2 regions of the Streptomyces sp. NPDC001890 genome follow, and region 2 is predicted to be linked to the other one. Evidence: predicted binding sites of a transcription regulator. Region 2 holds the regulator's gene; the other holds the start of a gene.

Region 1 (15,951 bases), on a different contig from region 2:
GACCACGACTGCCGTACTGCGCGAGATGCGCTGGTGGGACATCGATCCGGTGCTGGAGCTCGAACACGAGCTGTTCCCGGACGACGCCTGGTCGGCCGGCATGTTCTGGTCCGAGCTGGCGCACTCGCGGGGCCACCGGGCCACCCGCCGCTACGTCGTCGCCGAGGACCCCGCCACCGGCCGGATCGTCGGCTACGCGGGCCTCGCCGCGGCCGGCGACCTCGCCGACGTGCAGACGATCGGGGTCACCCGCGACCACTGGGGCGGCGGCCTCGGCTCGGTGCTCCTGACCGACCTGCTGAAGCACGCCACGGCCTTCGAGTGCGCCGAGGTGCTCCTCGAAGTCCGCGTCGACAACACCCGGGCCCAGAAGCTGTACGAACGCTTCGGCTTCGAACCGATCGGCTTCCGCCGCGGCTACTACCAGCCGGGCAACATCGACGCACTCGTCATGCGCCTCCACGTACAAGAAACAGAGACTGACTGATGGCTGACGAACCGCTCGTACTCGGCATCGAGACCTCCTGCGACGAGACCGGCGTCGGCATCGTCCGGGGCACCACCCTGCTCGCCGACGCCGTCGCGTCCAGCGTCGACACCCACGCCCGCTTCGGCGGCGTCGTCCCGGAGATCGCCTCCCGCGCCCACCTGGAGGCGATGGTCCCCACCATCGAGCGTGCCCTGAAGGACGCCGGGATCAGCGCCCGCGACCTCGACGGCATCTCCGTCACCGCGGGCCCCGGCCTCGCGGGCGCGCTGCTGGTCGGCGTGTCGGCGGCGAAGGCGTACGCGTACGCGCTGAACAAGCCGCTCTACGGGGTGAACCACCTCGCCTCGCACATCTGCGTGGACCAGCTGGAGCACGGCCCGCTGCCCGAGCCGACGATGGCGCTGCTGGTCAGCGGCGGCCACTCCTCGCTGCTGCTCGCGCCGGACATCACCAATGACGTGCGGCCGCTCGGCGCGACCATCGACGACGCGGCGGGCGAGGCCTTCGACAAGATCGCCCGGGTGCTGAACCTGGGCTTCCCCGGCGGCCCGGTCATCGACCGGCTGGCGAAGGAGGGCGACCCGGCCGCGATCGCGTTCCCGCGCGGGCTCACCGGTTCGCGCGATCCCGCCTACGACTTCTCCTTCTCGGGCCTGAAGACCTCGGTGGCCCGCTGGATCGAGGCCAAGCGCGCGGCGGGCGAGGAGGTGCCGGTACGGGACGTGGCTGCGTCCTTCCAGGAGGCCGTGGTGGACGTGCTCACCCGCAAGGCCGTCCGGGCCTGCAAGGACGAGGGCGTCGACCACCTGATGATCGGCGGCGGGGTCGCGGCCAACTCGCGGCTGCGGGCGCTGGCCGAGGAGCGGTGCGAACGGGCCGGCATCCGGCTGCGGGTGCCGCGCCCCGGACTGTGCACGGACAACGGCGCGATGGTCGCGGCGCTGGGCGCGGAGATGGTCGCCCGGAACCGGCCGGCCTCGGACCTGGAGCTGTCCGCGGACTCCTCGCTGCCGGTGACCGACACCCACGTACCGGGCGCCCACGCGCACAGCCACGACCACGACCACGTCCACGAGATCAGCAAGGACAACCTCTACTCATGACCGTCGCCCTGATGTGGGAGGCCCGCGCCGCCGACGGCCGGGGCGCCGAACTGCTGGAGTGGGCGCGGGCCCGTTCGGCGGAGCTGGCCCGCGAGCCGCTCCGCCGCGAGCTGCTGCGCGCCCCGCAGGACCGGGTCCTGGTCATCACCTGGTGGGAGGGGGTGTACGGCGACGAGCTGCCCGAACTCCCGGAACCGGACGCCGAGTTGATCGCCCGCCCGGTGCACCGCTGGCGTTTCGAGTCGCTGGGGGACGCCGGGGTCGCCACCGGGTGACCTGCCCTCAGCGCCTGTCGGGTGACCTCTGATCGGGCGGCCACGCCCTGGCACGCACGCTTCCCGCGTTGCCGAAATGTCCTGGTAGCTCCTTCCCCAAGCTCTCAACGAGCAGGGGAGACCCCACCCGAGGACATCCCGGCGCCTTGGAATCGCACGCACCAGACCACGTCCGCTATCCGATCGAAGGCCACCCGACAGGCTCTCAGCCGGAAGCGGCGTCCCGGGGTATCAGTCCCCGGATGATCGCGTCGAGCTCGTCCGCCACGTCGTAGTCGGCGGCGTACGCGCGCCAGTCGTCCTTGATCGCGGCGAGCCGGGGCAGCGTCGCCGCGTCCTGTTCCGTGACCATCTCGGGGAAGTAGCGCCTGCTCGGCGGGGTCTGCGCGCGGCGTTCGGCGGCCCGGCGGAATATCAGGTCGCCGTAGACGTAGCTCCAGATCGTCCGGTACGCGCGTACCGCCTGGGCGGGGGAGAGGCCGCAGGCGAGCGCCGAGTCGATGATCTCCTCGACCATCCACAGCGCGTTCTTGTCGGTCAGCTCGCCCAGCGCCAGGATGTCCAGCACCCACGGGATCCGCTCCAGGATGCCGTGCATGTGCACGGCCACGGCCAGCAGCCGCTCGCGCGGGTCCTCGGGCAGCTCGGGGCGGGGGAAGGCGGCCGCGGTGCCCGACAGGGTGAGCATCAGCAGCTCGTCCTTGTCCTGCACGTAGTGGTAGAGCGCCATCGGTGTGGAGCCGAGCTCCTTCGCCACCCGCCGCATGCTCAGGGCGTCCACGCCCTCTTCCTCGATGATGCGGCGCGCGGTGGCGACCATCGCGTCCGGGTCGAGCCTGCGCGGCCGTCCCACGGATCGTTTCGCGGGGGCCCGGTTGCTCCCCGGCGCCCGCTTCTTCTCTGTCCCTGACACCCGGGCATTGTCTCCCGTCCCGCTGTCCCCACGCCTTTCGGGGACCCTGGTGATTAATTTCTATACGCGTATAGTAATGATCGGACCGGATGATCGCGAAGGAAGGGGCGAGTTGTGGACGAACGGTCACGGCACACGCGTTGGCTGCTGGTGGTGGCTCTCGCCGTGCAGTTCATGGTGGCGCTGGACATGTCGGTGGTGAACGTGGCGCTGCCGGACATGCGCGGCGATCTCGGCTTCACGCCCCAGGGGCTGCTCTGGGTGGTGAACGCCTACGCGCTGGCCTTCGGCGGGCTGCTGATGCTCGGCGGGCGGCTCGGCGATCTGCTCGGCAGCCGCCGGGTCCTGATGGCGGGCCTGGTGCTGTTCGGCGCGGCGAGCCTGGCCGGCGGGTTCGCCCGGTCGCCCGGCACGCTGATCGCCGCGCGGGCGCTGCAGGGCGTCGGCGCCGCGGCACTCGCCCCGGTCGCCTTCGCGCTGATCGCCCTGGCCTTCCCGGCCGGGCCCGCCCGCTCCCGCGCCCTGGGGCTGTGGGGCATGTCGGGCGCGGCGGGCGGCGCGGTCGGCGTCCTCGCGGGCGGGGTGCTCACCGACGCCGCGGGCTGGCGCGCGGTGATGCTGGTGAACGTGCCGATCGTGGGCTTCGCGCTGGTGGGGGCCGTGCGTGCCGGGCTGCGGGGCGAACGGGCCAGGACCGGCGCCCGGCTCGACGTGCTGGGGGCGCTGCTGGCCACCACGGGTACGACGCTGCTCGTCCTCGGGCTGGTGCGCACCTCGACCGACTCCTGGGGCTCGCCCCGGACGCTGGGCACGCTCGGCGCCGCCGCGCTGCTGCTGACCGCGTTCGTCGCCGTCGAGCTGCGCACCCGCTCCCCGCTGCTCCGTCCCGGGCTGCTGACCGAGCGGCCGGTCCTGGGCGCGAATCTCATCTGCCTGCTGCTGAGCTCCGGGCAGTTCGCCGCGTTCTACTTCGCCTCGCTCTACATGCAGCAGGTGCTCGACTACGGGCCGACCGCCGCCGGTGTCGCCTTCCTGCCGTTCCCGGCGGGCGTCGTCGTCGGCTCGGTCGTCGCCACCCGTACGGTCGCGGCGCTCGGCGCCGGACGGCTGCTGGCGCTCGGCGCCCTGCTGGCCGCGCTCGGCCTCGCCGGATACGCGGCGACCGCGCGGGCCGACGGCGGCTTCCTGCTCTCGATCCTCGGCCCGTCACTGGTCTGCAGCATCGGCGTCGGGATGTGCTTCGTACCGCTCGGCACGGCGGCCACGACCGATGTGGCGCCCGACGAGACGGGCATGGCCTCCGGGCTGCTGAACAGCGCCCGCCAGGTGGGCGGCTCGCTGGGGCTCGCGGTCCTGGTCACCGTCGCCGCCCGGGTCACCGGCGACGGACACCGCCCGGCCGACCTGGCGGCCGGGTACGCGGCGGCGTTCTGGGTCTGTGCCGGGCTGCTCGTGGTCGCGGCCCTGGTGGCCCTGGTGCTGCTCCCGAAGGCGCCGGCAAGGGCCCCGCAGAGCGCTTCCGGGACGGCCCCGGACGCGGCCCCCGACACGGCTCCCGACACGGCTTCCGAGACGGCTCCGGTGGCCGGGCCGGAAGATTCTCAGAAGAATTTCCCGGGAGCTGTCGATCCGGCCGGGTCCCGTTCGACGCAAAGGTGAGAGGCGGGGAGAGCCCCCGCCCTTCCGACCCAGGAGTCACCATGCCGCGCTTCATGTCACTGATCCGCATCGACGAGCAGAGCCTCCCCTTCGAGGACCCGGACCCCGGGTTCGAGGCCCGCATGGGCGCGCTGTTCGAGGAGATCACCAAGGCCGGAGTCATGCTGGAGACGGCCGGGCTCACGCCGACCTCCCAGGGGACCAGGGTCACCTGGTCCGGCGGGAAGCTCACCCACACCGACGGGCCCTTCACCGAGACCAAGGAAGTCGTCGGCGGCTACGCCATCCTCCAGACCAAGGACAAGGAGGAGGCCCTGGAGTGGACCCGGCGGTTCCTGCGGACCCATCCGGAGAACTGGACCGTGACCTCCGAGGTCCGCCAGATCGACGAGACCACCCCGGGCGCCTGAGACCTGCCCGACCGGCCTGCTTGCCCCGCCCCGGAACGGCTGCTGTGATGAGTGATCATGACGGCAGCAAGCCCGGAGCCGGCGGCCGAAGCGGTCGAAGCGGTCTTCAGGATCGAGTCGGCGCGGATCATCGCAGGTGTCACCCGCATCGTGCGGGACGTCGGCATCGCCGAGGAACTCGCGCAGGACGCCCTGGTGGCCGCACTGGAGCAGTGGCCGGAGTCAGGTGTCCCGGACCGGCCGGGCGCCTGGCTCATGGCCACCGCCAGACACCGCGCGATCGACCTCGTACGGCGCAAGGAGACCTACGCGCGCAAGCTCGCCGAGGTGGGGCGGTCCCTGGAGGACGTGCCGCCGCCCGAGCCGGCCGATGCCGACGACATCGACGACGACCTGCTCCGGCTGATCTTCACCGCCTGCCACCCGGTGCTCTCCACCGAGGCCCGGATCGCCCTCACCCTGCGGCTGCTGGGCGGACTCACCACCGAGGAGATCGCCCGCGCGTTCCTGGCCCCCGAACCGACCGTCGCCCAGCGCATCGTCCGGGCGAAACGGACCCTGGGCCGCTCGGGCATCCCCTTCGAGGTGCCGTACGGCCCGGAGCGCGCCGCCCGCCTGGGCTCCGTGCTCGAAGTCATCTACCTGATCTTCAACGAGGGTTACGCGGCGACCGCGGGCGACGACTGGCTGCGCCCGGCGCTCTGCGAGGACGCGCTGCGGCTGTCCCGGGTGCTCGCCGGCCTGATGGAGCGGGAGCCCGAGGTCCACGGACTGGCGGCGCTGCTGGAGCTCCAGGCCTCGCGCACCGTCGCCAGAACCGGTCCGGACGGTGCGCCGGTGCTGCTCGCCGACCAGAACCGGGCCCGCTGGGACCGCCTGCTGATCCGGCGCGGGATCGCGGCCCTGGAGCGGGCCGTGGCGGCGACCGGCCAGGGGGCCGGGCTCGGCCCGTACACCGTGCAGGCCGCGATTGCCGCCTGCCACGCGCGCGCCGTGACGTACCAGGACACCGACTGGACCACCATCGCCGCGCTCTACGACCGCCTCGCCGCGATCGCGCCGTCCCCGGTCGTCGAGCTGAACCGGGCCGTGGCCGTCTCGATGGCGCGGGGTCCGGCCGCCGGACTCGCCCTGGTCGACGCCCTGACCGACGACCCGGCGCTCCGGGACTACCACCTGCTGCCCAGCGTGCGCGGGGACCTGCTGGCCAGGACGGGGCGTACGGACGAGGCGCGGGCGGAGTTCGTACGGGCGGCCGGACTGGCCCGCAACGAACGGGAACGGGCGATGCTCCTGGAGCGCGCGCAGCATCCGGCCCGCGACGGCCGATGAGTTCCGGCCGGCGCACGGGTCTGCCCTGTACAGCCTCCCGCACCACCCGACAGGAGCAGACCATGCAGAAGATCACCACCTTCCTGTGGTTCGACACCCAGGCCGAGGAAGCCGCGAACTACTACGTGTCCGTCTTCGGCGGCGATTCCGAGGTGCTCAGGACGACGTACTACAACGACGCCGCGCCGGGGCGGACGGGATCGGTGATGACCGTTCAGTTCCGCCTGGCCGGCCAGGAGTACGTCGCGCTCAACGGCGGCCCGCAGTTCCCCTTCACCGAGGCGATCTCGCTCTCCGTGGACTGCGCCACGCAGGAAGAGGTGGACACCCTGTGGGCCGAGTTCACCGCCGATGGCGAGGAGGGGCAGTGCGGCTGGCTCAAGGACAGGTACGGCCTGTCCTGGCAGCTCGTGCCCCGCGGGTTCGAGGAGGCGCTGTCCGACCCGGACCCCGACAAGGCCGAGCGGGCCATGAAGGCGATGATGGGCATGCGGAAGCTGGACATCGAGGCGTTGCGCAACGCGTGAGCAACACCTGGGCAAGACCCGGACCGGCCCGCGGGCGTGGTCGGTAGGGTCATGCCCATGTCTCGTCGCGCACCGTTGCCGCCACCGCCGCCGCCCGTGGAAATACGCTCCTGGCCCGACCGGGAGGCGCTGCTCGCCGACCGGGCCGCGGTGCTCGGGGCGCTGGTGAGGGCCCATGTGTCGCCGGGGCGGCTGGCGATGCTGTGGCTGTGGGGTGCGCTCTGCGCGCTCGGCTGGCTCCTGGTGGGCACGGCGCTCGTCACCTTCGAGGAGTCGTACGACGTCATCAGTGCCGGGATCGGTGTGATCATCGCCGCCATGGGCGTCTGCTGCATGGTGCCCGCGGCCGTCCTCGTCGTCATCGGCCTGCGCCGGGACCTCAGGATCCGCCGACTGCTCGACGCCTGGGGCGGGTTGGACCGCGATCCGGCACGTGACGCGGCGCTGCGGATGCCGGGCGCCGGCACCGCCTGGATGCTGATGTCCGCCGTGCTGTGCGGGGTGGGGGCGGTCACGTGCTTCGTGGTCCCGGCGACCGCCGCCCCGGGCAGATCCACCTACAGCATGGTCGCCCTGGTCATGGGGCTCGGGCTGATCAGCTGGCTCGTCGGACTCATCGGCCTCGTCAAGGCGTCCGCCCACCGGCGCTGGGTGCGGCGGGTACTGGCCGGGGCGCCCGCCCCGCAGCCGCTGATCTCCGTCGGGGGCGGCGCCCACCGCTGACCGCGCACCTATCCTGACGGGACACATGGGTCACGCCGGGGGAGGGCGACATGGAGTGGTACTGGTGGGTGCTCATCATCTTCTGGACGGGCGGTTTCGGATGGGCCGTCGACAACGTCCGTACGGCGCTGCGCAACCGGCACGACCGCAAGCTGGAACTCCTCGACGCCGCCAAGCAGGAGCGGCTGGCGCTCGAAACCGCGAACAGGCCGCCGGAGCCGGTCTGCGGTTGCACCCACCATCTCGCCAAGCACGACAAGCAGGGCAAGTGCCATGAGCGGGTCGAGGTGCCGACGGCCTGGGACGAGGCCAGGAAGCCGGTCCGCTTCGAGTCCGGACAGTGCAACTGCCAGCAGTACGTGGGTCCTCAGCCGCTTTCACAGGTGTACGCCGAGGACCTGACCGACCTCGACTGACGGCCGCCGGGCCGGACCGGGACGGTCAGGCCGGGCGGGTCAGCGGGTGGCCGATCAGCATCGTCGGTGCTCCGGCCACCCGGGTCAGGAAGACCGTCGCGGACCCGGGCCCCTGCAGCTTCATCCTGCGGCGCAGCTCCTCCGGTTCGACCGCGGAGCCGCGCTTCTTCACGGTCAGCACGCCCACCTTCCGCTCCCGCAGCAGCGCCTTCAGCTTCTTCATGTTGAACGGGAGCTGGTCGGTGATCTCGTACCCGGAGGTGTACGGGGAATCGTACAACTCGTCGCTCGTGATGTACGCGATCGTCTCGTCGAGCAGCCGGCCCTCGCACCGCTCGACGAGGTCGGCGACCAGATGGGCGCGGATGACGGCGCCGTCCGGCTCGTACAGATAGCGGCCCACCGGGCCGACCGGCGGGGCGGGCAGCGGGGCCGCGGACCACAGGCCGGCCCCGGCCGGGAGCACGGTGGCGCGGTACGAACCGGCCGCGAAGCCCTCGCCGAACCAGAGCACCGCCTCCTTCACGTCGCCGCCGTCCGAGATCCACTCGGCCTCCGCCTGCGCCGGGATCGCCTCGTGCGGGATGCCCGGGGCGATCTTCAGGGCGGCCCTGGGCGCCGCGAGCGCGGCACCGGTCGCCCAGGAGAGCGGCGGTGAGTACGCCTCGGGGTCGAAGATCCGGCCCCGGCCGCCGCGCCGGGCCGGGTCGACGAAGACCGCGTCGTACGACGAGGTGTCGACGCCCGCGACATCGGCGCACCGCACCTCGATCAGACCGTCCAGGCCCAGCACGGCGGCGTTGGCACGGGCCACCTCCGCGGTCAGCGGGTCGCGGTCGACGGCGAGCACGCGGATGCCCGCCCGCGCGAGCGCGATCGCGTCGCCGCCGATCCCGCAGCAGAGATCGGCGACGCTGCGCACCCCGCCCGCGGCGAACCGCAGCGCGCGATGGGTGGCCACCGACGTACGGGTCGCCTGCTCGACGCCGTTGGGCGTGAAGAACATCCGGTACGCGTCCTCGGCGCCGAACTTCGCCACCGCCCGCTGCCGCAGCCGCGCCTGGCCCAGCGCCGCCGAGACCAGGGCGGCCGGGTGGGAGCGGCGCAGCCGGGTGGCGGTGGCGAGTTCCTGGGAGGGGTCGTACGACCGCAGCCCGTCCAGGAGCGCGGTGCCCTCGGGGGTGCGCAGGGCCTGGAAGGCGGCGACGGGGTCGGGGGCGTCGGACCGGCCGCCGGCGTCATTCGGGTCGTCGGCGTCGTTCGGGTCGTTCGGGTCGTTCGGGGCGAGAGCGTTCACCCGCCCCATTGTGAGCCAGCCGGGTAGACCGGCGGGCCCGGCGGCGGTGTCGGACCGGGAGGCCCGTCCCGTGCTGGCAGTGTCCGATGCCATGCAACTTGTACGACAAAACGAAAAAAACACCATGAAACGGAGCCAGTCGGGCCTGCCCCGGTCCGGGCGCGACCGCGGCTCCGGCGCGCACCGGCCCGCCTGCGCCGTCCTGGCCGCACTCCTGGTCGCCGCGGTCGGCTCCGGCTGCGCCTCCGGGGCCGGCGAACAGGCGGGCGACATCGAGCACCGGGACCGGCCACTGGCCGGGAACCCGGGGGCGAATCCGGAACTGAACCCCGGCGCGACCCCCGGTTCGAACCCCGCCGCCGGGCACCCGGGCGGCCCCGGACAGCGGCCCGGCCAGGGCCGCGCACCCGGCGGGGCCCATGAGAACGCGCAGCTCGCTCCGGCCGTGCGGGCGGCGCTCGCCAAGAAGTGGGGGCTGGAGGAGACGCCGCTGATCGCGCCGCCGCCACCCGCCGTGAAGCCGCGCATCACCACCCGCGAGGGGTTCGAGGTGAAGGGCGGCGACGACTCGCTGCCGCCGGTCTTCACCACCGTCCCGACCAAGGATCGGATCGTCTTCCTGACGATGGACGACGGCTCCGAGAAGGACCCCGAGCTGCTGCAGATGATGGACGAGCTGGACATCCCGTACAGCGCCTTCCTCAGCGACTACGAGGTGAGCGACAACTACGGGTACTTCACCGAGGCCCAGCGGCTGGGTGTCACCCTCAACAACCACACGCTCAACCACCCCTATCTGCCCGGACTCTCCTACGACGAGCAGGAACGCGAGATCTGCCGGCAGCAGGAGACCATCGAGAAGCAGTTCGGCAAGCGGCCCGTCCTCTTCCGCCCGCCGTACGGCAACTACAACGGGGACACCCTGCGCATCGCGCAGTCCTGCGGGATCAGGGCCGTGCCCCTCTGGAACGCCGAGGCGTTCCCGGACCACATGGAGTGGCGCGAGGAGGACCAGGACCTGCACCCGGGCGACATCATCCTCACCCACTTCCGGGGGCGCGGTGAATGGGGCGGCAGCATGACCGACCTGGTCCGGGCGGTCATGAAGACCGTCACGGACCGGGGGTACGCCGTGGCCCGGCTGGAGGACTACGTATGAGAAAGGCGCACCGGCTGCTGGCCGGACTGCTGACGGCCGGTGCGCTCCTGGCCGCCACCGGCTGCGCCCAGTCGGTGGATCCGATCGAACGGCTGGGCCGCAAGGCCGCCCAGAGGGTGCATCACCCGCAGCGGACGCCCGCGGCGGGCCCGCCCGCGCACGGTGATCACGGCGGGCCGGGGGCGACGGTCGTGATCCCCTGCCGTCAGCTGCCGGAGTCCCGGCACTCACGGCTGTCGCCGCCGCTGAGGCACTGGTGGCCGGTCCGGCCGGGATCGTACGAGGGGGCGGGCGCGGGCGCCGGGTGCGAGCGGCGGTAGTCCTCGTGGCCGACCTGCACGGTGACCACGCACAGCGCCAGCGCGGCCAGCACCTGGAGCGCGCCCGCCCAGGGCCAGTTGCTCCGGATCAGCACGACGGCGATCAGGCAGATCACCGCGGTGATCGAGCCGAACACGAGGACGGGCGTCCAGTCCATCGGCGGCGGGCCCGTCGCCTCCGAACCGTCGGGGTCCGTCCGCGAGAAGGCGAGCCGGATGGTGGCGACCGCGCAGATCAGCCCCTCCAGGAGAGCCAGCAGCACCCCGAGCACCACATCGAGGCAGCCGTTCACGGCGCGCGATTCGTACGGGCGCCGCCCGGACGCGGGGTCGGACTGCCGGTACGCAGAAGGGCGGGTCATCTCCACACGGTCGTACGGAACGGTCCGGTCCGTCCGTACGTTGCCACCATGTTGTCCGGACTGTTGTCCGGACAACAGCCCGGGTCGGTGCCCGGGTGTCCGGAAGGTGCCGCGCCACGATCGTCTGAATTGGCACTCCGCTTGACCGAGTGCTAATCCCGGTCATAGTCTCGGTGCTGGCACTCACCACTGGAGAGTGCCAGCAGTACTGTGCGACTGGCAGGTCCGGCACCCGCGACGACGGATCGACCTGGTCGCCACCCCAAGACTGTTACCCCGTGAGATCTCCGAAGGGGGAGACCGGATCGTGTCGACCGCCAGCACCAAGGTTGCGATCAAGCCGCTCGAGGACCGCATTGTGGTCCAGCCGCTCGACGCCGAGCAGACCACGGCCTCCGGCCTGGTCATTCCGGACACCGCCAAGGAGAAGCCCCAGGAGGGCGTCGTCCTGGCCGTGGGCCCGGGCCGCTTCGAGAACGGCGAGCGCCTTCCGCTCGACGTCAAGACCGGCGATGTCGTGCTGTACAGCAAGTACGGCGGCACCGAGGTGAAGTACAACGGCGAGGAGTACCTCGTCCTCTCGGCCCGCGACGTGCTCGCGATCGTCGAGAAGTAATTCACCCACGTTTGCTTCTGTTCTGCGCCCCTGGCCCCCGCGAATAACCAGCCGGGTGGTCGGGGGCGCAGTTCGTTCGAGAGGAAAGCTCAGCTCCCATGGCGAAGATCCTGAAGTTCGACGAGGACGCCCGTCGCGCCCTTGAGCGCGGCGTCAACAAGCTTGCCGACACGGTCAAGGTGACGATCGGCCCCAAGGGCCGCAACGTCGTCATCGACAAGAAGTTCGGCGCTCCCACCATCACCAACGACGGTGTCACCATCGCGCGCGAGGTCGAGCTCGACGACCCGTACGAGAACCTCGGTGCCCAGCTGGTGAAGGAGGTGGCGACCAAGACCAACGACGTCGCGGGTGACGGTACGACCACCGCCACCGTGCTGGCCCAGGCGCTCGTCCGCGAGGGTCTGCGCAACGTCGCCGCCGGTGCTTCCCCGGCCGCCCTGAAGAAGGGCATCGACGCCGCGGTCAAGGCCGTGTCCGAGGAGCTCCTCGCGACCGCCCGACCGATCGAAGACAAGACCGACATCGCCGCCGTGGCCGCGCTCTCCGCGCAGGACCCGCAGGTCGGCGAGCTCATCGCGGACGCGATGGACAAGGTCGGCAAGGACGGTGTCATCACCGTCGAGGAGTCCAACACCTTCGGTCTGGACCTCGACTTCACCGAGGGCATGGCCTTCGACAAGGGCTACCTGTCCCCGTACATGGTGACCGACCAGGAACGTATGGAGGCCGTCCTCGACGACCCGTACATCCTGATCCACCAGGGCAAGATCGGCTCGATCCAGGAGCTGCTCCCGCTGCTGGAGAAGGTCATCCAGGCCGGTGGCTCCAAGCCGCTGCTGATCATCGCCGAGGACGTCGAGGGCGAGGCGCTGTCGACCCTCGTCGTCAACAAGATCCGTGGCACCTTCAACGCCGTCGCGGTGAAGGCCCCGGGCTTCGGTGACCGCCGCAAGGCCATGCTCGGCGACATCGCCACCCTCACCGGTGCGACCGTCATCGCCGAGGAGGTCGGCCTCAAGCTCGACCAGGCCGGTCTGGACGTGCTGGGCACCGCCCGCCGCGTCACCGTCTCCAAGGACGACACCACGATCGTGGACGGCGGCGGCGAGCCCGGCGACGTCAAGGGCCGGGTCAACCAGATCAAGGCCGAGATCGACGCCACCGACTCCGACTGGGACCGCGAGAAGCTCCAGGAGCGCCTCGCGAAGCTGGCCGGCGGCGTGTGCGTGATCCGCGTCGGTGCCGCCACCGAGGTGGAGCTCAAGGAGAAGAAGCACCGTCTGGAGGACGCCATCTCCGCGACCCGCGCCGCGGTCGAGGAGGGCATCGTCTCCGGTGGTGGCTCCGCCATCGTCCACGCCGTCAAGGTGCTGGAGGGCAACCTCGGCAAGACCGGCGACGAGGCCACCGGTGTCGCGGTCGTGCGCCGTGCCGCCGTCGAGCCGCTGCGCTGGATCGCCGAGAACGCGGGCCTTGAGGGCTACGTCATCACCTCGAAGGTCTCCGAGCTCGACAAGGGCCAGGGCTTCAACGCCGCGACCGGCGAGTACGGCGACCTGGTGAAGGCCGGCGTCATCGACCCGGTCAAGGTCACCCGCTCCGCGCTGGAGAACGCCGCGTCCATCGCGTCGCTGCTGCTCACGACCGAGACCCTGGTCGTCGAGAAGCCGGCCGAGGAAGAGGCCGAGGCCGGCCACGGCGGTCACGGTCACTCGCACTGACGCCTGGTCACCGGCGCCCGGCCACCGAGGGCTCGCCCTCGGAAGGCCGGGCAGCCCTTCGGAGGACCGAAGGCAGCAGAAGGCCCCCTGCCCCACCGCTCGACGGTGGGACAGGGGGCCTTCGGGCGTTCAGGCCGAGTGGCTCAGGCTGCCGGAGTGCACCGGGTCCGCGAAGGGCAGGCCGGCCGCGAACCGCTCCAGCTCGTCCAGCGCCTGGTCGGCCATCCGGTGCAGTTCGACGCCCAGCGAACCCGCGACGTGCGGGGTGAGCAGCACGTTCGGCAGGGTGTACAACGGCGAGCCGGCGGGCGGGAGTTCGGGCTCCGTCACATCCAGCACCGCCTGGAGCCGCCCGGCCGTCAGCTCGGGCAGCAGCGCGTCCTCGTCGATCAGCGAACCCCGCGCCGTGTTGATCAGCGTCGTCCCGTCCGCCATGGCGGCCAGCTGCGCCGCACCGATCAGATGGTGGGTCTCCGGGAGCTGGGGGGCGTGCACCGAGACGACGGAGCTGCTCGCGCACAGCTCGTCGAGCGAGGTGAGCCGTACGCCGAGCCGGGCCGCCTCCGGGCCGTCCACGTACGGGTCGTACAGCAGCACGTCCAGGTCGAAGGGGCGCAGCAGCTCGATCACCCGACGGCCGATCCGGGAGGCCCCGACGATGCCGACGGTACGGCGGTAGTTGCCGGCCCCGTCGAGCTCCGCGAGCCAGTCGTGCCCGGTGCGCAGACCGCGGTAGCGCTCCGCGGAGTGCAGCACCCGCTTGCCGGCGAACAGGATCGCGGCGAGGGTGAACTCGGCGACCGGCAGGGCGTTGGCCCCGGCCGCCGACGTGACGGCGATGCCGCGTTCCCAGCAGGCGTCGGTGATGTGGTGCTTGACGGAGCCCGCGGCGTGCACGACGGCCCGCAGCCGGGGCGCGCCCGCCAGTACTCCGGCGGTGAGCGGGGTCGCGCCCCAGCAGGTGAACAGCACCTCGGCCTCGGCGAGCGCGGCGGCCGCCTCGGGCGTCGGGTCGGCCAGGTCGTGGGCGACGAAGTGCGGGTCGGTGCGGGTGAGGGCGGCCAGCCGGGTGCGATGGCGGTCGGCGAGGAGACGGTCGGCGATGCCGGGGCCCATCGCGAGCAGGGCCGTCGGCCGGTTGTCAGTGGCGTGGGGCATGGTGGAACTCGTACTCCTCAGGGCTCGCGGTGAGGTCACTTGACGCTGCCGGCGGTCAGTCCGGCCTTCCAGTGCCGCTGCAGCGAGACGAAGGCGACGATCAGGGGGATGACGGCGAGGAGGGACCCGGTGACGACGAGCGGGTAGAAGCTCGGCTCGCCGTGGGTGTTGGTGTTCCAGGAGTACAGACCGAGGCTCAGCGGGAAGAGCTTGCGGTCCGAGAGCATCACGAGGGGGAGGAAGAAGTTGTTCCAGATCGCGGTGAACTGGAAGAGGAAGACCGTCACGAAGCCCGGCATGACCATGCGCAGTCCGATGGACCAGAAGACGCGCAGCTCGCCGGCCCCGTCGATACGGGCGGCCTCCAGGGCCTCGTTCGGTATGTAGCCGGTGCTGAACACCCGGGCGAGATACACGCCGAACGGGTTGACCAGCACGGGGATCAGCACCGACCAGTAGGTGTTGACCAGGCCGGTCTTGGAGGCCAGGAGGTACATCGGCAGGGCGAGCGCCGTGGTGGGCACCAGCACACCCATCAGCACCAGGGCGAACAGCTTCTCCTTGCCCCGGAATTCGTACTTGTCGAAGGCGTATCCCGCGGCGACGCAGATCAGCGAGCAGACGATCGCCCCGCCGCCCGCGTACAGGAGGCTGTTGAGGTACCAGCGGAAGTAGATGCCGTCGCCGTAGGAGGCCAGGTTCGACAGGTTCTCGCCGAGGTTGAAGCCCTCGAAGGAGAAGGCGTTGCCCGCGAGCAGGCCGCCGGTGTCCTTCGTGGCGGCGGTGACCAGCCAGACGAGGGGGAAGAGCATGTAGACGACGGCGAGCAGGAGAAAGCCGTTGACGGCGGTCTTCGACATCCAGCGGCTGCGGGAGGCTGGGGAGTTCATGCTTTCTTGCCCTTCCGGCCGGTGAAGCGGGTGACGACGAAGGACAGCAGCGCGGCCGTGAGCGCCAGCAGGATGGAGGCGGCCGCGGCGAGACCGTAGTCGTTGCGTTCGAAGGCCGCGGTGTACGCGTACATGTTCGGCGTCCAGGTGGAGGTGACGGCGGAGCCGGTCCCCTTGTTGAGGATCAGCGGCTCGGTGAACAGCTGGAGCGAGCCGATGACCGTGAACAGCGCGACCATCACGACGGAGGCGCGGATCAGCGGAACCTTGATGCTGAGCGCGACGCGCCAGGCACCGGCCCCGTCGACCGTCGCCGCTTCGAGCACGGAGCGGTCGATCGCCTGCAACGCGGCGTAGAAGATCACCATGTTGTAGCCGAGCCACTCCCACAGGGCGATGTTGACGATCGAGGGAAGGGCGCCTTCGGGGGAGAAGAAGTCGAAGCCGATCCCGCCGGACTCCATGGCGCTGACCACCGGGCTGAGCTGCGGTGTGTAGAGGTACACCCAGATCAGCGCGGCGATGATGCCGGGCACGGCGTGCGGCAGGAAGAGCGCGAGCTGGAAGAACCGGCGGG
Region 2 (15,951 bases):
GCGCAAGGCGGGTGCGCGGGAGGTCGCCTGCCCGAAGACGACCAAGCCGGCCGAGCGGCTCTCGTTCGTACGGTCCGAGTTCCGGGCGCTGGGGCGCTCGGCGACGCCCGAGGCGTGCCAGGCGCTGGTCGACTCCATCGGCAGCGATCTGCGGGAGCTGGCGAGTGCGGTCTCGCAACTCGTCGCGGATGTCGAGGGCACCATCGACGAGGCGGTCGTCGCCCGTTACTACACGGGCCGTGCCGAGGCGTCGAGCTTCACGGTCGCCGACCGCGCGGTGGAGGGCCGGGCGGCGGAGGCGCTGGAGGCGCTGCGCTGGTCGTTGTCGACCGGGGTGGCGCCGGTGCTGATCACGAGTGCGCTGGCGCAGGGTGTACGGGCGATCGGCAAGCTGTCCTCGGCCCGCGGCGGGCGGCCCGCCGACCTCGCCCGTGAGCTGGGGATGCCGCCGTGGAAGATCGACCGGGTGCGGCAGCAGATGCGTGGCTGGACACCCGACGGGGTGGCCCTCGCCCTGCGGGCGGTCGCGGAGGCCGACGCGGGGGTCAAGGGCGGCGGCGACGACCCGGAGTACGCCCTGGAGAAGGCCGTGGTGGCGATCGCGCGGGCGGCACGGTCGGGGCGGTGAGCCCGGGGCCGGGGCCAGGTGGCCACACCGGCCCGGCCCGGCCACGAGTGCGTACGCCGAAGGCCCGGCCCGGCCACGAGTGCGTGCGCCGAGGGCCCGGCCACGAGCGCGTGCGAGGAAAGCCCCGCCCGGGAGGACCCTTCCCGAAAGCCCCGCCTCGCAACTGGCGCGTACGCCGAAGGCCCCGGTTCTCGCTCTGGGGAGAGCTGAGGCCGGGGCCTTCGGTTCACGCTTGGTGCGCCGCACCCGCGTGGCGAACGCAGGTTCGGTGTGCGGCGCGGGGTGCCGGTCAGGAACGGGAGAGAGGGCCCGCTGGGTCCGTCCCGGCGATCACATCAGAATGCTCAGCCCTGGAGGGAGGCAACCTTGGAGGCCAGCGCCGACTTCTTGTTGGCGGCGGCGTTCTTGTGGATGACACCCTTCGAGACGGCCTTGTCGAGCGCGCGGGAGGCGTCGCGAGCGGCCGAGGTGGCCTTCTCGACGTCACCGGCGGCGGCAGCCTCACGGGCCTTGCGGATAGCGGTCTTGAGCGAGGACTTGACGGCCTTGTTGCGAAGGCGCGCCTTCTCGTTCGTCTTGTTCCGCTTGATCTGGGACTTGATGTTCGCCACGAAAGAGCCTTTTCAGGTTCGTTGGATCTTCGATGTGCGCCCCACGGCCTGAGAGAGTCGCGAGGCACAGCTGTCAACGGTACCAGCCCCACTCCGACCGGCCCAAACCGGTCTCCGCCCCGCAACCATGGGACGATGGAGGCTACGTATCGATCCGACCGACCCGACATCGACCCGAGACACGGCGTTCGGCGTCTCAAGAATCAGGACCCTGCGTGCCCGCGACTCCTACCAACGTGCCCGAGCCGAGCCGTACCGACCCGGCGCTGATCCGCAACTTCTGCATCATCGCGCACATCGACCACGGCAAGTCGACCCTTGCCGACCGGATGCTCCAGCTGACCGGTGTGGTCGACCAGCGGCAGATGCGTGCTCAGTACCTCGACCGGATGGACATCGAGCGCGAGCGCGGCATCACCATCAAGTCCCAGGCGGTGCGGCTGCCCTGGGCGCCCACCACGGGCGAGGGCCAGGGCCGCACCCATGTCCTCAACATGATCGACACCCCGGGCCACGTGGACTTCACCTACGAGGTCTCCCGCTCGCTCGCCGCCTGCGAGGGCACGATCCTGCTGGTCGACGCCGCGCAGGGCATCGAGGCCCAGACCCTGGCCAACCTCTACCTGGCGATGGAGAACGACCTCACCATCGTCCCGGTGCTCAACAAGATCGACCTGCCGGCCGCGCAGCCCGAGAAGTTCTCCGAGGAGCTGGCCAACCTCATCGGCTGCCAGCCGGAGGACGTGCTCAAGGTCTCCGCGAAGACCGGCATCGGCGTGGACGCGCTGCTCGACCGGGTGGTCAGGGACGTCCCGGCCCCGATCGGCCAGGCGGACGCCCCGGCCCGCGCGATGATCTTCGACTCGGTCTACGACTCGTACCGCGGCGTCGTCACGTACGTCCGGGTGGTCGACGGCCAGCTCAACAAGCGCGAGCGCATCAGGATGATGTCCACCGGCGCCACCCACGAGCTGCTGGAGATCGGGGTCTCCTCCCCGGAGATGACCCCGGCCGACGGCCTCGGCGTGGGCGAGGTCGGCTACATCATCACCGGTGTGAAGGACGTCCGGCAGTCCAAGGTCGGTGACACCATCACCTCCCTGAACAAGGGTGCGACCGAGGCGCTGGGCGGCTACAAGGACCCCAAGCCGATGGTGTTCTCGGGTCTGTACCCGCTGGACGGATCGGACTACCCGGACCTGCGCGAGGCGCTGGACAAGCTCCAGCTCAACGACGCCGCCCTGGTGTACGAGCCGGAGACCTCCGCGGCCCTCGGCTTCGGCTTCCGCGTCGGCTTCCTCGGGCTGCTCCACCTCGACGTGATCCGGGAGCGGCTGGAGCGCGAGTTCGGCCTCGAACTCATCGCCACGGCCCCCAACGTGGTCTACCGCGTCGACATGGAGGACGGCACCGAGCACACCGTCACCAACCCGAGCGAATTCCCCGAGGGCAAGATCGACAAGGTGCACGAGCCCGTCGTGCGCGCCACGGTCCTGGCCCCCAGCGAGTTCATCGGCGCGATCATGGAGCTCTGCCAGAACCGGCGCGGCACCCTGCTCGGCATGGACTACCTCTCCGAGGACCGGGTCGAGATCCGCTACACCCTGCCGCTCGCCGAGATCGTCTTCGACTTCTTCGACCAGCTGAAGTCCAAGACCCGGGGTTACGCCTCGCTCGACTACGAGCCCACCGGCGAGCAGACGGCCCAGCTCGTCAAGGTCGACATCCTGCTGCACGGCGACAAGGTCGACGCGTTCTCCGCGGTCACGCACAAGGACAAGGCGTACGCGTACGGCGTCCGGCTCGTCGCCAAGCTGCGCGAGCTGATCCCGCGGCAGAACTTCGAGGTGCCGATCCAGGCCGCCATCGGCTCCCGCGTCATCGCCCGTGAGACCGTCCGCGCCATCCGCAAGGACGTCCTCGCCAAGTGCTACGGCGGTGACATCTCCCGTAAGCGGAAGCTGCTGGAGAAGCAGAAGGAGGGCAAGAAGCGGATGAAGATGGTCGGCAACGTGGAGGTGCCGCAGGAGGCCTTCATCGCCGTGCTGTCCACCGACGAGTCGGGCGGGGAGAGCAAGGGCAAGAAGTAGCCCGCCCGAGCCGGACCCCCGTCCCACCCGGTGACCGCCCGAACGGCCCCCGCGTCGCAGCGACTCGCGACGCGGGGGCCCGTTTGTTATGAAGCGGCGGCTCGTTGCCCCTTACGCGGTGGACGCGGGCGCTCTACCCTGATCACGGCTTCGTAGTTACTCACCAGTTAAACAAGCCCCGCGAGGAACAGCCGCGAGGAACAAGCAGCAACCAGCAGCCGGTCGTGAAGCACTGCCGCAGGCCCGGAGGACGTCGTGAGCGACACACTGACCTTGATCGAGAACCGACCGCCCTCCGTGGCGAACCTCTTCATCGACCGCGTGGCGGCCACCCCGGACGGGGAGGCGTACCGCTACCCCGTCCCCGCGGCCACCGGCGCCGGACCCGACGAGTGGAAGTCGCTGAGCTGGGCGCAGGCCGCCGAGCGGGTCTACGCCGTCGCGGCCGGACTCATCGGTCTGGGCGTGCAGCCGGAGGAGCGCATCGCGCTCGCCTCCAGCACCCGGGTGGAATGGATCCTCGTCGACCTCGGTGTGATGTGCGCGGGTGCCGCCACCACCACGATCTACCCGTCGACCAACGCCGAGGAGTCGGCGTTCATCCTCTCCGACTCCGACAGCCGGGTGCTCATCGCCGAGAACGCCGCCCAGCTGGCCAAGGCCCGCGAGTGCCGCGCCGAGCTGCCGGACCTCGCCCATGTCGTCGTCATCGACCCCGAGGGCGCCGACCCCGCCGAGGGCGACCCCGAGGGCTGGGTGCTCACCCTCGCCGAGCTGGAGGCCCGCGGCGCCGAGTACCTGGCGCAGCACCCCGAGGCGGTCAAGGAGCGGGTCGCCGCCATCACGGCCGACCAGCTGGCGACCCTGATCTACACCTCGGGCACCACCGGCCGCCCCAAGGGGGTGCGCCTGCCGCACGACAACTGGTCGTACATGGCCAAGGCCACCGTGGCCACCGGCCTCATCACCGCCGACGACGTCCAGTACCTCTGGCTGCCGCTCGCGCACGTCTTCGGCAAGGTCCTCACCTCCGGCCAGATCGAGGTCGGCCACGTCACCGCCGTCGACGGCCGGGTCGACAAGATCATCGAGAACCTGCCGGTGGTCCAGCCGACGTACATGGCCGCGGTGCCCCGCATCTTCGAGAAGGTCTACAACGGCGTCGCCGCCAAGGCGCGGGCCGGCGGCGGGGCCAAGTACAAGATCTTCCAGTGGGCGGCCGGTGTCGCCCGCGAGTACGCGACGGTCTCGCAGGACAACTTCCGGCGCACCGGCACGGCCTCCGTACCGTTCGGGCTCGGCGCCAAGCACAAGGTGGCCGACACCCTTGTCTTCGCCAAGCTCCGCGAGGCCTTCGGCGGCCGGCTGCGCGCCTGTGTCTCCGGCTCCGCCGCCCTCGCCACCGACATCGGCCTCTTCTTCTCCGGCGCCGGGATCCACATCCTGGAGGGCTACGGCCTCACCGAGTCCAGCGCCGCCTCCTTCGTCAACCCGGGCGAGGCCTACCGCACCGGCACCGTCGGCAAGCCGCTCCCCGGCACCGAGGTACGGATCGCGGACGACGGCGAGATCCTGCTGCGCGGCCCCGGCCTGATGCAGGGCTACCACGGGCAGCCGGAGAAGACCGCCGAGGTGCTGGAGCCGGACGGCTGGTTCCACACCGGCGACATCGGCGAACTGTCCGTGGACGGCTACCTCCGGATCACCGACCGCAAGAAGGACCTGATCAAGACGTCCGGCGGCAAGTACATCGCCCCGGCGGAGGTCGAGGGACAGTTCAAGGCGGTCTGCCCGTTCGTCTCCAACATCCTGGTGCACGGCGCGGACCGGAACTTCTGCACCGCCCTGATCGCACTCGACGAGCCGACCATCCTCGGCTGGGCCGCCGAGAACGGCCTGGGCGGCAAGCCGTACGCCGAAGTGGTCGCCTCCCCGCAGGCCGTCGCGCTCATCGAGGGCTACGTGAAGCGGCTCAACGAGGGCCTGCAGCGCTGGCAGACCATCAAGAAGTTCCGGCTGCTGCCCCGCGACCTGGACATCGAGCACGGCGAACTGACGCCCAGCCTCAAGCTGAAGCGGCCGGTCGTCGAGCGCGCGTACAAGGGCCTCATCGACGACATGTACGCGGGGACCCGCGAGGCATAGAGCCTGCCCCCACGGTGTTCCTCCCCGCTCTTTTTCTCCGCTCACTTCGGCAACTCGTTGCTTATGGGCATGGTCCATCTGTCACTCTGTCGGTGTCGTCAGCGCCGCCCAACGAGAACAGACAGACAGCAACGAGAACAGACAGAGCGAGAACAGGTCAGGAGCTGCACCGTGGGGCCCATTCCCTTGCAGCGGGACATCGTTCAGCGTCCCGGTGATCCCGCAGGCCGTGCGGACGCACGGCCGGTCGCCCATACGTCCCTGCCCGGGAACCTCCTCGCACCCTCCGCCGCCCGCAGGTTCGTCCGGGCCGCGCTCGGCGAGTGGACCGGGCTCGGGCTGCCCGCGGCCGTGGGGTTCAGCGAGCGCGTGGCCGAGGACGCGGAAGTCGTCGTCAGCGAGCTGGTCACCAACGCGGTCGTGCACGCCGGGACCAATGTGGAGGTGCTCGCCCGGCTGGAGGAGGCCGCCGGGGACGAGGTCGCGGCCCTGGTGCTGGAGGTCTCGGACCACCACCCGGCCCGCGCCGTGCGCAGCGACCGCCCGGAGTCCGGGAGCGCCGCCGAAGCCGCGGAGGGCGCCGGCCTCGTCGGCCCCGACGAGCCCGCCGAGTACGGTCGTGGGCTCCAGCTCGTCGGGACCCTCGCCGAACGCTGGGGCATCACCTACCGCACCGGCCTCAAGACCGTCTGGGCCAGGCTCCCCGTGGACGACTGGAACCCCTTCCCGGAACCGGCGGCCGAGCCCGGGTTCCAGCAGGGTCTGCGCGCCGCCGAGCTGCTCGCCCCCACCGCCCGCCGGGCGCTGCGCGACGACGCGGACTGGGCCGGCCGCGGCGCGCTCTCCTTTCTCGCCGAGGCGTCGGACCTGCTCGCCGGCCAGCTCGACGAGGACATCGTGGCGGCGCTCTCCGGACAGTTACTGGTGCCCAGGCTGGCCGACTGGTGTGCGATCTGGCTGGAACCCGAGAACGGCGGCCCCTCCGCCGTACCCCGGCTCGCCAGCATCTGGCACCGGGACGAGGCCGAGACCGGGCAGCTGCGCGCCCTGCTGGAACAGGACCCGATCCGGCTCCCCGAGCGGGTCGGCACCGGGCCCGTCTCCATGCCGTGGCCCGGTGGCGAGGAGGAGGGCGCGAAGGCCGACGAGCCCGCCGCGTCCGCCCTCGCCTACCGGATCACCTCCGGCGGCCGGACCCTGGGCGCCGTACTCCTCGGCCGGGAGGGCCTCGCCCGCGTCCCCGACGAGGTGACCGCGCTCATCGAGGACTTCGTGCGCCGGGTCGGCCTCGCCGTCGGCGCCGCCCGCGAGTACACCCGGCAGGCCACCATCAGCCGCATCCTGCAGCGCGCCCTGCTGCCCGGCAAGGTCGCCGACATACCCGGGGTCACCAGCTCCCTGGTGTACGAACCCAGTGACGACGGCGTCGTCGGCGGTGACTTCTACGACATCTTCCCGTGCCCCGGCGACCGCTGGTGCTTCGTGCTGGGCGACGTGCAGGGCAGCGGCCCCGAAGCCGCCGTCGTCACCGGCCTCGCCCGCCCCTGGCTGCGGCTGCTGGCCCGCGAGGGCTTCGGCGTCGGCGAGGTCCTGGACCGGCTCAACCGGCTGCTCCTCGACGACGCGATGGAGGCCGCGGAGGCGGCCGCGCTCATGGTGGCCGCCGCCGGCGGTCAGCAGACCCCGGACACCGGGCAGTCCCGCTTCCTGTCCCTGCTGTACGGAGAGCTCGTACCGCTGCCCGGCGGCGGCGTGCGCTGCACCCTGGCCAGCGCCGGCCACCCGCTGCCGCTGCTGCTGCGGCCCGACGGCGAGGTCCGCCCGGCCGCCGAGCCGCAGATGCTGCTCGGGATCTTCGACGACGTCGCGTACGAGAGCCAGAGCTTCGAGCTGGCGCCGGGTGACAGCCTGCTGTGCGTCACGGACGGGGTGACGGAGCGGCGCTGCGGGCCGCTGATGTTCGACGACGGGGACGGGCTGGCCCAGGCGCTGGCCGGCTGCACCGGGCTGTCGGCGGACGGGATAGCGGACCGGATCAAGCGGGCGGTGCACGAATTCGCCGAGCGGCCGCCCGACGACGACCTGGCGCTGCTGGTGCTCCAGGCGGGGTGAGGACGCGTGGCCGGGGCCGGGCGGATCCCGTGATCGCGGGCGTGGCCGGGGCCGGGGGGGCCTCCGTGATCACGGGCGTGGCCGGGCGTTCCCCGGCGGCGAGCGACAATGGGCGGTATGCCTTCCGTACTGCCCGATGGTGAACCCGTACCCGACGACGGGGCGCTGCCCCGCCATGCCCTGGAAGGCGCCGCCGACCGGCCGCTCGGCTTCTACCTGCACGTGCCGTACTGCGCGACCCGCTGCGGCTACTGCGACTTCAACACCTACACCGCGACCGAGCTGCGCGGCTCCGGCGGCGCGCTGGCCTCCAGGGACAATTACGCCGAGCATCTGATCGGCGAGGTCCGCCAGGCCCGCAAGGTCCTCGGCGACGATCCGCGCCCGGTCCGCACGGTCTTCGTCGGCGGCGGCACCCCGACCCTGCTGGCCGCCGCGGACCTGGTCCGGATGCTGGGGGCGATCCGCGAGGAGTTCGGGCTCGCGGACGACGCGGAGATCACCACCGAGGCCAATCCGGAGTCCGTCTCCCCGGCGTACCTCGCCGAACTGCGGGAGGGCGGCTTCAACCGGATCTCCTTCGGGATGCAGAGCGCCCGGCAGCACGTGCTGAAGATCCTGGACCGCACGCATACGCCGGGGCGGCCCGAGGCCTGTGTCGCCGAGGCCCGGGAGGCGGGCTTCGAGCACGTCAACCTCGACCTGATCTACGGCACGCCGGGGGAGTCCGACGACGACTGGCGGGCCTCGCTGGACGCGGCGATCGGTGCGGGGCCGGACCATGTGTCGGCGTACGCGCTGATCGTCGAGGAGGGCACTCAGCTGGCCCGCCGGATCCGGCGCGGCGAGATCCCGATGACCGACGACGACGCCCACGCCGACCGGTACCTGATCGCGGACGAGGCGATGGCCGCGGCGGGCTTCTCCTGGTACGAGGTGTCGAACTGGGCCCGCACGCCCGAGGGCCGCTGCCTGCACAACGAGCTGTACTGGCGAGGGGCCGACTGGTGGGGCGCCGGGCCCGGGGCGCACAGCCACGTCGGCGGGGTGCGCTGGTGGAACGTGAAGCACCCGGGCGCGTACGCGCAGGCGCTGGCCGAGGGACGGTCGCCGGGGGCCGGGCGCGAGATCCTCTCCGCGGAGGACCGGCGGGTCGAGCGGATCCTCCTGGAGCTCCGGCTCCAGGACGGGTGCCCGCTCGACATCCTGGCCCCGGCCGGTCTGGCGGCTTCTCGCCGGGCGTTGGCGGATGGGCTGCTGGAGTCCGGGCCGTATGGGGAGGGGCGGGCGGTGCTGACCTTGCGGGGGCGGTTGCTGGCGGATGCGGTGGTGCGGGATCTGGTGGACTGAAGGTGGGCGGCGCGGAGGTGTGGGGGTGGGCCGCTGCGCGGGGCTTGTTCCCCTGCCCGCCCCTCCCCGTGACCGGGGGCCCTGCCCCCGGACCCCCGCTCCTCAAACGCCGGAGGGGCTTGAGTGCGGGTGCTCCGTCACGAAGTCGATCAAGTGCTCCACCGAGCCCAGCAGGGACGGCTCCAGGTCGCGGTACGAGTGGACCCTGGACAGGATGTGCTGCCAGGCCGCGCCGGTGTTCTCCGGCCAGCCGAGCGCACGGCACACGCCCGTCTTCCAGTCCTGGCCGCGAGGGACCACCGGCCAGGCCGTGATGCCCACGGAGGACGGCTTCACCGCCTCCCACACGTCGATGTAGGGGTGGCCGACCACCAGCACGTTCCCGTCCGTGACCTGGTCGGCGATCCGGGACTCCTTGGAGCCGGGGACCAGGTGGTCGACCAGGACGCCCAGCCTGGCGTCCGGGCCGGGGGAGAACTCGCGTACGACGGCGGGAAGGTCGTCGATGCCCTCCAGGTACTCGACGACCACGCCCTCGATCCGCAGGTCGTCGCCCCAGACCCGCTCGACCAGCTCCGCGTCGTGCCGGCCCTCCACATAGATCCGGCCCGCCCGCGCGACCCGGGCGCGCGCGCCGGGCACCGCGACCGAACCCGAGGCCGTGCGCGCGGGGCGCACCGGAGCGGCGGCCGAGGGGCGTACGAGGGTGACGACCCGGCCCTCCAGCAGGAAGCCGCGCGGTTCCATCGGGAACACCCGGTGCTTGCCGAAGCGGTCCTCCAGGGTCACCGTCGGGCCCTGGGCCGTCTTCTCGCAGCGGATCACCGCACCGCAGAATCCGGTGGCGACCTCCTCCACGACCAGATCGGCTTCGGCGGGGACCTCGGGAACGGGGGCGGACCTCTTCCACGGCGGGGTCAGGTCCGGCTGGTAGCTGCGCATCGGACGACGATAGGACGAGCCGGGCCCGGGGGTCACGACACGCCGAAGCGCATGGCCAGTTGTTCGCGCTGGTCGCGTACGAACGCCGCGTCCACCACCGCCCCGTGCCCCGGCACGTACACCGCGTCCTCGCCGCCCAGCGCCAGCAGCCGGTCCAGGGAGGCCGGCCAGCGGGCGGGGAAGGCGTCCCGGCCCGCCTGCGGTTCGCCGGACTCCTCGACCAGGTCGCCGCAGAGCACGATCGCGGGGGAGCCGGGGACGACCACCACCAGGTCGTGGCCGCTGTGCGCGGGGCCCACGTCGGCCAGCAGCACCTCACGTCCGCCGCCCAGATCGAGCGTCCACTCGCCGCACACCTCGTGCTGCGGCGCGACCAGCGCGTCGGCGGCCTCCGCCGCGTCGTGCTCCTCGACCCCGTGGCGCACGGCCGAGGTGTGCAGCTCGTCCTTCCCGTGCTTCAGCAGCCCGGTCATGCCGACCGCTCCGTACACCTGGGCGCCGGAGAACGCGGCGGTGCCCAGCACATGGTCGAAATGGGGATGGCTGAGTGCGATATGCGTCACCCTCCGGCCGAGCAGGGCCTGCGCCTGGGCCCGCACCTCGGCGCCCTCACGGAGCGTCGATCCGGTGTCGAAGAGCAGCACCGAGTCCGTTCCGGCCACCAGCGCGACCGTCGCGTCCCACCCGGGAAGGCGCCTGCGGCCCACTCCGTGGCCGAGTCGTTCCCAGCCGAACTCTTCCCAAGAGGCATCCATACCGTGACGCTATCCGCAAACCACCTGCGAGGTCGCGAGGTAGCGTGGTCGGTCGCCCTTGCTAGGTCCCCACTCGGCCGCCGTACACTGGCCGGGGGGTTGCTGGCACTCGCGTTGACAGAGTGCCAGGCGGATTCCTGGGCAGAGAAACAGGAACGACCCGAGAACCAACGAGGAAACACAGCTGGAGGTGTGCGCGATGCTCAGCGAACGCAGACTCGAAGTGCTCCGCGCCATCGTCCAGGACTATGTCGGCACGGAGGAGCCCGTCGGCTCCAAGGCGCTCACCGAGCGGCACAAGCTGGGGGTCTCCCCGGCGACCGTCCGCAACGACATGGCGGTGCTGGAGGACGAGGGCTTCATCGCCCAGCCCCACACCAGCGCGGGACGCATCCCGACGGACAAGGGCTACCGGCTCTTCGTCGACAAGCTCGCGGGGGTCAAGCCCCTCTCGACGCCGGAACGTCGCGCCATCCACAATTTCCTCGACGGCGCGGTCGACCTCGACGACGTCGTGGGCCGCACCGTACGGCTGCTCGCGCAGCTGACCCGGCAGGTCGCCATCGTGCAGTACCCCTCGCTGACCCGCTCGACGGTGCGGCACGTGGAACTGCTCTCGCTGGCCCCCGCCCGGCTGATGCTCGTGCTCATCACGGACACCGGCCGGGTCGAACAGCGCATGATCGACTGCCCCGCCCCGTTCGGCGAGACCTCTCTCGCCGATCTGCGGGCCCGGCTCAACAGCCGGGTCGTCGGACGCCGCTTCGCGGACGTCCCGCAGCTGGTGCAGGACCTGCCGGAATCCTTCGAGAGCGAGGACCGGGGAACCGTGTCCACGGTGCTCTCCACCCTGCTCGAAACCCTCGTCGAGGAGACGGAGGAGCGGCTGATGATCGGCGGCACCTCCAACCTCACCCGCTTCGGGCACGACTTCCCGGTGATGATCCGGCCGGTGCTGGAGGCACTGGAGGAGCAGGTCGTGCTACTGAAGCTGCTCGGCGAGGCCAAGGACTCGGGCATGACCGTACGTATCGGGCACGAGAACGCCCACGAGGGGCTCAACTCCACGTCCGTCGTCGCGGTCGGCTACGGTTCGGGCGACGAGGCAGTCGCCAAACTCGGCGTGGTCGGACCGACCCGCATGGACTACCCCGGAACGATGGGAGCGGTACGCGCAGTGGCACGTTACGTCGGACAGATCCTGGCGGAGTCGTAAGTGGCCACGGACTACTACGCCGTACTCGGCGTGCGCCGCGACGCATCTCAGGACGAGATCAAGAAGGCATTCCGGCGGCTCGCCCGCGAGCTGCACCCGGATGTGAACCCCGATCCGAAGACCCAGGAGCGGTTCAAGGAGATCAACGCCGCCTACGAGGTGTTGTCGGACCCGCAGAAGAAGCAGGTCTACGACCTCGGCGGCGACCCGCTGTCCGCCTCCGGCGGCGGTGGCGCGGGCGGATTCGGACAGGGTGGCTTCGGCAACTTCTCCGACATCATGGACGCGTTCTTCGGTACGTCGTCGCAGCGCGGGCCCCGTTCGCGCACCCGGCGCGGCCAGGACGCGATGATCCGTCTGGAGATCGATCTCGCCGAGGCAGCGTTCGGCACCACCAAGGACATCCAGGTCGACACGGCCGTCGTCTGTACGACCTGCAGCGGGGAGGGCGCCGCACCCGGTACCTCCGCCCAGACCTGTGACATGTGCCGCGGTCGCGGCGAGGTCTCCCAGGTCACCCGGTCCTTCCTCGGCCAGGTCATGACCTCGCGGCCCTGCCCGCAGTGCCAGGGCTTCGGCACGGTCGTGCCGACCCCGTGCCCGGAGTGCGCCGGCGACGGCCGCATCCGCTCGCGGCGCACGCTCACCGTGAAGATCCCCGCCGGTGTCGACAACGGCACCCGCATCCAGCTCGCGGGCGAGGGCGAGGTCGGCCCCGGCGGCGGCCCGGCCGGAGACCTGTACGTGGAGATCCACGAGCTCTCGCACTCGGTGTTCCAGCGCCGCGGCGACGACCTGCACTGCACGGTCACCATCCCCATGACGGCGGGCGCGCTCGGCACCAAGGTGCCGCTGGAGACGCTCGACGGCCTGGAGGAGGTCGACATCCGGCCGGGCACCCAGTCCGGCCAGTCGGTGCCGCTGCACGGCCGAGGCATCACGCATCTGCGGGGCGGCGGGCGCGGCGACCTGATCGTGCACGTCGAGGTGATGACCCCGACGAAGCTGGACCCGGAGCAGGAGCGGCTGCTGCGCGACCTGGCGAAGATGCGCGGCGAGGAGCGGCCCACCGGCCAGTTCCAGCCCGGCCAGCAGGGGCTGTTCTCCCGGCTGAAGGACGCCTTCAACGGCCGCTGACCGGCCGACGGCGGCCGACCCGGCCCCGCACACCGTTTCCGGACGCCGGACGGACCCGCCCTCGGCGGGCCTGTCCGGCGTCCGCGTGCGTGCGGGCCTGTCCCAGTCGGACAGGGGCTCGGCGTCGACGTCGAGCCGGCGTCCGCGTGCGTGCGGGCCGGTCGGCGTCCGCGGACGAGCCTGCCAGGCGTTCGCGTACGAACCCGTCCGGAGTTCGCGTACGGATCTTGTCCGGCGTTCAGCGCAAAGCGGACCCCGTCCCGCGCGCCCCGCGCCGCGCGGGACGTGACACGATGCGGTCATGTCATCCGCGTTGACCGATCTCTGCCGGTATCCGATCGTGCAGGCCCCGATGGCGGGGGGTGCATCCTGTCCGCAGCTCGTCGCCGCCGTCTGCGCGGCGGGCGGGCTCGGTTTCCTCGCCGCCGGGTACAAGACGGCGGACGGCATGTACAACGAGATCAAGCAGCTGCGCGGGCTGACCGGTCAGCCCTTCGGCGTCAATGTCTTCATGCCGCAGCCGGCGCTCGCCGACCCGAGCGCCGTCGAGGTGTACCGGCACCAGCTCGCGGGCGAGGCCGCCTGGTACGAGACCCCGCTCGGTGATCCGGACTCCGGCGGAGACGACAACTACGACGCCAAACTCGCCATCCTCCTGGAGGACCCGGTCCCGGTCGTCTCGTTCACCTTCGGCTGCCCGACCCGCGACACCCTCGACGCGTTCGCGGGCGTCGGCACGTACACCGTCGTGACGGTCACCACGCCCGAGGAGGCCCAGGCCGCCCAGTGGGCGGGCGCCGACGCGGTCTGCGTCCAGGGCGTCGAGGCGGGCGGCCACCAGTCCACCCACCGCGACGACCCGCAGACCGACGGCGCCGGAATCGGGCTGCTCTCGCTGGTGTCCCAGGTCCGCGAGACCGTGCAGATACCGATCGTCGCCACCGGCGGGCTGATGCGCGGCTCCCAGATCGCCGCGGTGCTCGCCGCGGGCGCGGAGGCGGCGCAGCTCGGCACGGCGTTCCTCATCTGCCCCGAGTCCGGGGCGAGCCCGCTGCACAAGCAGGCCCTGACCAACCCGCTGTTCGTACGGACCGCCCTGACCCGGGCGTTCTCCGGCCGCCCGGCCCGCGGCCTGGTCAACCGGTTCATGCGCGAGCACGGCCCGTACGCCCCCGCCGCCTACCCGCAGATCCACTATCTGACCGCCGGGTTGCGCACGGCGGCGGCGAAGGCCGGGGACGCGCAGGGCATGGCCCTGTGGGCGGGGCAGGGACACCGGATGGCACGCGAGCTGCCGGCCGGCCGGCTGGTCAGGCTGCTCGCCGAAGAACTGGACGCCGCACGGACGGCAGTGAGCACAAGGAGTACGCAGTGACCGCACCGGTCTTCGTCGTCGAACAGGTCCCCGGCGGGCCCGAGTTCGTCCTGGAGGGGCCCGAGGGCCGGCACGCCGTGTCGGTCAAGCGGCTGCACGCCGGGGAGGACGTCGTACTCACCGACGGGCGCGGCCGGTGGACTGAAGGCGTCGTCCTGGCCGCCGAGGGCAAGGACCGGCTCGTCCTCACCGGTCTGACCGGGATCCGGGAGGAGCCCCGGCCCGCTCCCCGCATCACCGTCGTCCAGGCCCTGCCCAAGGGCGACCGGGGCGAGGTCGCCGTGGAGACGATGACGGAGACCGGGGCCGACACGATCGTGCCCTGGCAGGCGTCGCGCTGCATCACGCAGTGGAAGGGCGACCGCGGCCTCAAGTCCCTCGCGAAATGGCGCAACACCGCCCGGGAGGCGGGCAAGCAGTCCCGCCGGGTGCGCTTCCCCGAGGTGGCCGACGCGATGACGACCAAGCAGGTCGCCGCGCTGCTGGCCGCGGCGGACTTCGCCGCCGTCCTGCACGAGGACCGGGAGCACGACAGCGAACCGCTGGCCACGGTCCCGCTCCCCGAACAGGGCGAGATCGTGCTCGTCGTGGGCCCCGAGGGCGGGGTGTCGCCGCAGGAGCTGGCGGCCTTCGCCGCGGCGGGCGCCCGGACCTGCCGGCTCGGCGCGAGCGTGCTGCGCACCTCAACGGCGGGCACGGCGGCGACCGCGCTGCTGCTGGGGCGCACCGGCCGCTGGTCGTGAGGCCGGCGCGCGCCGCGCTCTCAGGCCGACGCGTGCCGCGCTGCGAGGCAGGTGCGCGCCGCGTTGCGAGCCCGGCGCGCGCACCGTCGTGAGGCCGGAGTACGCCCCGTTGTGAGCCTGTCGCGCGCCCCGTCGCGTGCGCCGGAGCCGCTTACGGTTTTGGCCGCAAGCCGTCTACCGCTTCGCGAGCGAACGGTGGGAAGCTGCCCGTATGGGGACATCAAGGGCATGGGGTCAGGGAAGAGAACGGCGCTTTCTGGCCGCGTCCGCACTCGTGGTCGCGGCGGTCGCGGGAGCCGCCGCCTGTGACCCCCAGGGCGGGCTGAACTCCGCGTCCATCGCCGTGACCACCGACCAGGTCGGCACCGGCGCACTGGAACGCAACGGGGTCGACGTGCAGTGGCTGAACTGCACCGCCGGTGTCGACGGGGACCTGGCCGGGGGCGTGCGGCCCTCCGCGTCCGCGCGCCGGATCGCGGACGTCGACTGCACCGGCAAGACCGGGCAGGGCGAGCCCATCAGCCTCACCGGCAAGGTGACCCAGGAGCTCGGCGGGCGCTGCGTGCGCGGGGACCTGACCGCGAAGACCGGCGGGAAGGCCGTTTTTCGGGCGGATGTGCTCGGCAACTGCGACGCCGTCCCGTCGGCCGCCGTGGTGGATCCGCAGCCGGCCGGCGGCGGCCAGGGCGTCCGGCCGGTGGTCACCGTCACGGTGACGGTGACCGAGACACCCATGGGCAAGTGAACCGGCCCGCCCCGCGGCGGCCCGTCGAACTCCGGCCAACCCGCTTACGCGGAGCGTTACCGCGACCTAGGGTGACCGGTGTGACGCAGTCTGCCTACCTCC

The links. The regulator HrcA, encoded in region 2, represses chaperone genes, less so after heat shock. The targets are predictions, from matches to a motif close to TTNGCACTCNGNNNNNCNGAGTGCNAA.
Region 1: a site for HrcA is predicted at 11,116-11,142, ahead of groES (co-chaperone GroES). Genes of this name have one in related genera too.

Annotation. Positions count from the first base shown of each region.
Region 1 is NZ_JBIATE010000002.1:228,936-244,886, forward strand. It holds gene rimI (ribosomal protein S18-alanine N-acetyltransferase) at 1-487, shown strand, start outside; gene tsaD (tRNA (adenosine(37)-N6)-threonylcarbamoyltransferase complex transferase subunit TsaD) at 487-1,593, shown strand; gene ACFYY1_RS07205 (hypothetical protein) at 1,590-1,868, shown strand; gene ACFYY1_RS07210 (TetR/AcrR family transcriptional regulator) at 2,074-2,781, opposite strand; gene ACFYY1_RS07215 (MFS transporter) at 2,956-4,440, shown strand; gene ACFYY1_RS07220 (YciI family protein) at 4,482-4,850, shown strand; gene ACFYY1_RS07225 (RNA polymerase sigma factor) at 4,908-6,182, shown strand; gene ACFYY1_RS07230 (VOC family protein) at 6,245-6,709, shown strand; gene ACFYY1_RS07235 (hypothetical protein) at 6,767-7,432, shown strand; gene ACFYY1_RS07240 (hypothetical protein) at 7,483-7,848, shown strand; gene ACFYY1_RS07245 (methyltransferase domain-containing protein) at 7,874-9,154, opposite strand; gene ACFYY1_RS07250 (polysaccharide deacetylase family protein) at 9,237-10,304, shown strand; gene ACFYY1_RS07255 (DUF6234 family protein) at 10,510-10,986, opposite strand; gene groES (co-chaperone GroES) at 11,294-11,602, shown strand; gene groL (chaperonin GroEL) at 11,701-13,326, shown strand; gene ACFYY1_RS07270 (hydroxyacid dehydrogenase) at 13,456-14,484, opposite strand; gene ACFYY1_RS07275 (carbohydrate ABC transporter permease) at 14,520-15,374, opposite strand; gene ACFYY1_RS07280 (carbohydrate ABC transporter permease) at 15,371-15,951, opposite strand, start outside.
Region 2 is NZ_JBIATE010000001.1:506,702-522,652, forward strand. It holds gene holA (DNA polymerase III subunit delta) at 1-628, shown strand, start outside; gene rpsT (30S ribosomal protein S20) at 973-1,239, opposite strand; gene lepA (translation elongation factor 4) at 1,455-3,329, shown strand; gene ACFYY1_RS02170 (AMP-dependent synthetase/ligase) at 3,585-5,474, shown strand; gene ACFYY1_RS02175 (SpoIIE family protein phosphatase) at 5,661-7,586, shown strand; gene hemW (radical SAM family heme chaperone HemW) at 7,695-8,936, shown strand; gene ACFYY1_RS02185 (DUF3097 domain-containing protein) at 9,039-9,878, opposite strand; gene ACFYY1_RS02190 (MBL fold metallo-hydrolase) at 9,911-10,633, opposite strand; gene hrcA (heat-inducible transcriptional repressor HrcA) at 10,833-11,849, shown strand; gene dnaJ (molecular chaperone DnaJ) at 11,850-12,986, shown strand; gene ACFYY1_RS02205 (nitronate monooxygenase) at 13,288-14,361, shown strand; gene ACFYY1_RS02210 (16S rRNA (uracil(1498)-N(3))-methyltransferase) at 14,358-15,104, shown strand; gene ACFYY1_RS02215 (hypothetical protein) at 15,316-15,849, shown strand; gene ACFYY1_RS02220 (S41 family peptidase) at 15,930-15,951, shown strand, end outside.